2 regions of the Pseudomonas sp. Irchel 3A5 genome follow, and region 1 is predicted to be linked to the other one. Evidence: riboswitches for the same ligand, from Rfam matches in the RefSeq annotation. Region 1 holds a riboswitch; the other holds the start of a gene.
What was found. A riboswitch is a leader RNA that binds a small molecule or an ion and turns the genes downstream of it on or off. The one in region 1 is predicted to bind manganese.
Positions count from the first base shown of each region.

Region 1 (3,095 bases):
GATCGCACCGCCGTTGCTGGCTCCAAACTGTTAGACTCCGCGCTTTTTCGAGGAGCCCACCATGGACCCGCGCAGTGAAGTGTTACTCCGTCAGGCCGAGTTGTTTCAGGGCTCCCTGCTGCTGGCGGGCCTGCCTGCTGACGATTTGCTGGGCCGCCTGCCGCAGGCCCATGGCTGGTGCTGGCATGCTGGCGATCAGGCTGCGCTGGACGCGCGCTTCGAAGGGCGCAGCCATTTCGGAGTAACAGCTCCTGAGCAGCCATTCGAAGCTGCTGTGGTGTTTTTGCCCAAGGCGCGGGAGTTGACCAACTACTTGCTCAATGCGCTTGCCTCGCGCCTCGCGGGACGTGAATTGTTTCTGGTAGGCGAAAAACGCAGCGGCATCGAAGCCGCAGCCAAGCAGCTGAGCCCGTTTGGTCGCGCCCGCAAGCTGGACAGCGCCCGCCATTGTCAGCTCTGGCAAGTCACCGTTGAAGACGCCCCTGACGCGGTAACGCTGGAAAGCCTCGCCCAGCAGTACGAAGTCGAAATGGAAGATGGTCCACTCAAGGTTGTCAGCCTGCCGGGCGTCTTCAGCCAGGGCCGACTCGATCGCGGCTCAGCGCTGCTCCTGCAACACATCGACAAGCTGCCGAGCGGCAATTTGCTCGACTTTGGCTGTGGCGCTGGGGTGTTGGGGGCTGCGGTAAAACGTCGCTATCCGCATAACAACGTGATCATGCTCGATGTGGATGCTTTTGCCACCGCCAGTACGCGTCTGACCCTTGCGGCAAACGGGCTTGAAGCCGAGGTACTGACGGGTGATGGTATCGATGCAGCGCCAATGGGATTGAGCACGATTTTGAGCAATCCGCCGTTCCATGTCGGGGTACATACCGACTATAAGGCGACAGAGAACCTGCTGAGAAAAGCCCGGCAACATCTGAAATCAGGCGGCGAACTCCGGCTGGTTGCCAATAGTTTCCTGAAGTATCAACCCATCATCGAAGAGCATTTTGGCGTGTGTGCGATCAAGGCTGAAGGCAACGGCTTCCGAATCTATCGCGCCAAGCGGGCTTGAAAATAAGCACTTGCCCAAAGCGAAAGCTGAAGGCAGAATCCGCTCCGTCCTAGGGGAGTAGTCTCCCACGAGCGCCATGCTCGTCTGGTACGCATCAACATACTTGGTCCTCAGACCATGGTGCGTACGACCCCGAATCCGCTCAGACGGATCGGTGGTTTGACAAGACCTATGACACGAACACCTTACCCGGGGCGGGGAGGCTGTACGTGTCATAGCCGTGTCGACCCGCCCCTAGGAAAACCTGATGCTGGAATCCTTGTTGGTCCCTACCGCTGTAGTCGCGCTTGCCGAAATCGGTGACAAGACCCAACTCCTTGCCCTCATTCTGGCTGCTCGCTTTCGCAAGCCATGGCCAATCATCGCGGGCATCGTCGCCGCAACCCTGGCTAACCACGCCGCCGCTGGCGCTGTTGGCGCATGGTTTGGCAGCTTCTTCTCCGACGCCACCCTGCACTGGATCCTCGCCGCGAGCTTCGCCGCGACGGCGCTGTGGACCCTGGTTCCGGACAAGATGGATGAAGACGAAGCCAACACTGCACGCAAGTTCGGCCCGTTCATGACCACGCTGATCGCGTTCTTCATCGCTGAAATCGGCGACAAGACGCAGATAGCCACGGTCATGCTCGCCGCGCAATATTCGTATCTGTGGCTGGTGATTCTGGGGACAACGCTGGGTATGTTGCTGGCCAACGTGCCGGTGGTATTGGCAGGCAATTTCGCCGCCGAAAAACTGCCCCTGACCCTGATCCGCCGCCTGGCGGCAGGCGCCTTCTTCGTGCTCGCGCTGGTTGCGGTCTACAAGGCGATGCAGGTGAGTGGCTGGGTTTAACGGCATCGATCTGCAAGAGCACGCCTGCCCGCGAGGAGCCTGGCTTGATTCACCGCGTCGCCGCTCTCGCGAACAAGTTCGCTCCTACCCACACCGCGCTACACGGTAGGAGCGCACGAGCAACATGGACCTGCGCTGTATCAGGATTTTTTGGCCGCGTTGTACAACGGCATCACCTTGGGAATCGCGGCTTGCAACGACGCGATGCGGCTTTCCGAAGCCGGGTGAGTGCTCATGAATTCAGGTTGTGAACCGCCTGAGTTCTGGGTCATTTTCTGCCAAAGGGTGATAGCGGCATTCGGGTTGTAACCGGCACGGGCTGCCAGCTCCAGGCCCAGCAGATCGGCCTCGTTTTCGTTACTGCGACTGTTAGGCAATGTCAGGCTGTAATTCACCACGGTATCGGCCAGTGCCATGCTGTCCTGCCCAAGACCCAGAATTGCACCCGCCCCTTGCTTGGCCATCGCAACACCGTAGGCCTTGGACATCGACTCTCGTCCATGCTCGCGCAGGGCGTGGGCGATTTCGTGACCCATCACCGCCGCGATCTCGTCGTCAGTCAGCTTCAATTTGTCGATCAGACCCGTGTAAAAAATGATCTTGCCGCCTGGTCCGCAGTTGGCATTCAGCTCATCACTTTTGATCAGGTTCACTTCCCACTGCCACTGCGCAGAATCCGGACGCAACTTAGGTGCCTGACCGATCAGGCGATCGGCAATTGCATGCACGCGCTTGGCGTTGTCGCTGGTCGTGTCCAGCACGCCTTTGGTCGACGCCTCGCCAACGGTTTCTTTATAGGACTGGGCATACATCTGATTGACCTCATCGGTCGAGAGCATGCTGAACATGTATTGCTTGCGTTCTACACCGACCGAATCGCCACTGGTGGTATTCACGGCCTGACACCCGCCAAGCAGCAAGGCGGCACTCAAGGCACATAGAGCAAATTTCTGACGCATGATGGATCTCCCTTTGAACATGGCGCTCATCCTAGGCGGTGAACGACGGATGCGCCAGATGCTGGCTGACAGCCAAGTTTGTCAGCCTGGTTACACGTTGGTTCCTGTATGCGTACAAGGTGATAGACGACGTGGGACCGGCTTTAGCCGGGAAGGCAGTAGTTCTGACGACACACTTTTAGTGACTGTAACGGCCTCTTCCCGGCTAAAGCCGGTCCCACTAGGTTGCGCGATCACAACGGCG
Region 1 is NZ_FYDU01000014.1:16,591-19,685, forward strand. Features, by position in the region: gene CKW31_RS21550 (class I SAM-dependent methyltransferase) at 62-1,060, shown strand; yybP-ykoY riboswitch at 1,101-1,220, shown strand; gene CKW31_RS21555 (TMEM165/GDT1 family protein) at 1,308-1,892, shown strand; gene CKW31_RS21560 (M48 family metallopeptidase) at 2,033-2,851, opposite strand; gene CKW31_RS21565 (SOS response-associated peptidase) at 3,085-3,095, opposite strand, start outside.

Region 2 (3,095 bases), on a different contig from region 1:
AGATCGGCAAGGTGATTAACGTGATCCGTGAAATCGCCGAACAAACCAATCTGTTGGCGCTCAATGCTGCCATTGAGGCAGCACGTGCAGGCGAACAGGGCCGCGGATTTGCCGTGGTGGCCGATGAGGTTCGCGGCCTGGCGCAGAAGACCGCAGGCTCGGTGGACGAAATCCGCCAGATCGTCGAATCATTACAGAAGGAAAGCCGCACCGCAGCCGAGTCGATGCGTACCAGCGGCGAAGAAGTCGGCCGCTGCGTGCAGGCCAGTCAGTTGGGCTCTGAGCTATTGAAAAGCACCGTTGCCGATGTGCTGGAAATCCACCGGTTGAACGTGCTGATCGCGGGCACCACCGAGCAGCAATCCGCGGCATCGGTGGGCATCAATGATCGTCTGACCGCTGTCCACGCCATTGCGCAGAACAATGCCTCGGATGTCGTTACCCTCATCCAGTGCAGCGAAGACCTCTCGCCGATGGCGAACCGTCTTCAGGCGCTGGGCGCAGCGTTTGCGGTGAAGAATCAGCTGTAATTTTTGTAGGAGCGGACGGAGGTCACGACGGCCGCGAAGCGATTTGTCAGGCAAACCGCCATCGCAGCCTCGCGCTGCTCGTTAGCTCCTACACACTCTCGAATCGACTACGCCGACAAGTGTTCGTACAAAATCGTCGCACCCACCAGCATCAGTACCACACCACCCATGATCTCGGCACGTTTGCCGACCATCGTCCCCAGTACCCGACCCAGCATTACACCGATGGTGACCATGGTCATGGTAGCCAGACCGATCGCAGCGGCTGCGACCAGAATATTCACGTCCACGAAAGCCAGGCCGACACCTACGGCAAGCGCGTCGATGCTGGTGGCAAAAGCGGTGACAGCGAGAATCAGGAACGAATGCTGACCGGCCTTTTCCTCTGGCTCTTCATCATCCTGCTTCACGCCGTTGTAGATCATGTGCAAGCCGAGAATCAGCAGCAGCGTAAAGGCGATCCAGTGGTCCCAGCTTTCGACGAAGCTGCTTGCGGCATTACCGATGGCCCAGCCGATGACGGGCGTGATGGCTTCAATCACACCGAAGATAAGACCGGTACGTAAGGCCTCAATAAAACGCGGTTTGTGCAGGCTTGAGCCTTTACCGATGGCCGCTGCGAAAGCGTCCGTGGACATGGCCAAGGCAAGGAATACAAGGGAAATGGGATTCACGGTTTACTTCCAGTCGGGCTATGAGTCAACGACACATCCACACGCCCGACTTTAGGCATGGATATGTCGCTGGTCTCGCCAACCAAAAGGTGCTCGTACCACGGCTGCTGCCGAGAATGTTGATACGAACGCTACTGAGATAACTCAGCAGCAGGCTACTCCCCAACGAAGGCGGGCATCATACCTGTAAAAGGCATGAAAATATCGTCAAACGGTTCACAAATTTCGGTTGTACAGGAGGAACACTATCCTTGTGGGAGCGGTGCTTGCCCGCGATAAGGACACCTCGATTCTGCAGATGAATCACCTAAACCTTATCGCGGGCAAGCACCGCTCCCACAGGGTTATCTGCTTGGCGCACCCATGTTCAACCTCACTGCACATTCCGGTACAACATCAATCGTGCGCTTTCATGCAGCCCGAGGGTCAACGCCCGCAACCGACTGAACTCCTCCGGGTGCTGACCGGCAACGTCCTCCAGAGGGGTGGCTGAGGCCAGGTCGTGCAGCGTCGGCGAGGTACCGTCGTGCTCCATCTGCAAGAGAAAATTCCGGGTCACGCCACCAATCAACGGGAACGTGCCTTCGCGCAAGACCAAGGGCACGACGCGCTCACCTTCCGGCGAAGGCTGTTGAATATCCCGGCCCATGGCGCCGTTGCTGAACGGAATCCCCGCCATGCCCGCCACGGTGGGCAACAAGTCCGCCAACCCGACCGCCTCCTCGACAACCTTCGTCCCTATCAAGCCTGGTGCGTGGATCAACATCGGTACGTTGTTGCTCTCCAGGCCTAACTGCTCAAACGCCGGTGGCATATGCGGGATCTGGCTGATGCGGGTGTTATGGTCGCCAAACAGGACAAAAATCGTGTTGTCGTAGTAACCGCCCGCCTTGGCTAGTTCCATCAGCCGCCCGATATTGAAGTCCAGCAAACGCACCGCGTTGTACTGCTCCACGCTGCGCGAACCCGCGGCCTGCACTTGTTCGAGGCTCAGGTTGCTGACTTCAAAACCGTCGTTTTCCCTGGGAATGGTAAACGGCCGGTGATTGCCTGCCGTCTGCAGATAAGCGAAGAACGGCTGATCCTTGGGCAGCGCGCGCAGGATTCGGTCGCCTTCCTTGAACAGATCCAGGTCGGAAATCCCCCACACATCCACCACGGGAGAATGCCAGTCACGCTCGTCATACAGTCGAATGTCGACGATGCTGCGGCGGATCAGCGCGTTCATATTGGCCCACCCGGAGTTGCCGCCAATCATGTACAGCTTCTCGTAGCCCTTGAAGTCGTTGATCAGTGTGTTTTGCCGGGTCAGCATCGGATGCCGGGTCGCGGTTTCCTGACGGGTCACATCGGGCACCCCGGTAATGCTTGCCCATACAGTTTTGGCAGTTCCCGTGACCGGCACATAGAAATGCCGGAAGAACCAGCTTTGCTGAGCCAGCCGATCCAGATTCGGCGTGGGATTGAGCGGGTTGCCATACGCCCCCACGGCGCTGGTGCCCAACGACTCCAGCATGACGAACACCACGTTCGGCGGCCGCGTGGCAGCCACGTTGTAAGGCTGCACGTCTTGCTGACGCTTGAAGGTCAGGCTTTGCGGGTCTGGCTTATCGACGCCCAGATACTCTGCGACGACCGAATAGTGACGACGCACAGCGTCCTCGTCGTAACGCGATTGCCCGACCTTGAGCGTGTCATACAGGAACAGCACCGGGTTCAAACCCAGAGCAGCAACCTGGCTGTTGCCCGAGAAGAACGCGTCGCTCCAGCGCAGCGGTACCGGGTTTTCCAGATTGAGGTTTTCCACTCGCCCCAGCAGCCCCAACAACGTGGCCAGCGTCACGAGCACTGCGCCAAACGCAGCAGACCAGCGCTTGATCGGCCTGGCCGA
Region 2 is NZ_FYDU01000008.1:267,344-270,438, forward strand. Features, by position in the region: gene CKW31_RS15720 (methyl-accepting chemotaxis protein) at 1-530, shown strand, start outside; gene mntP (manganese efflux pump MntP) at 638-1,204, opposite strand; yybP-ykoY riboswitch at 1,211-1,380, opposite strand; gene CKW31_RS15730 (LTA synthase family protein) at 1,578-3,095, opposite strand, start outside.
Region 2: it holds a riboswitch for manganese, as region 1 does, so the genes downstream of both, mntP (manganese efflux pump MntP) here and CKW31_RS21555 (TMEM165/GDT1 family protein) in region 1, are expected to answer to the same signal.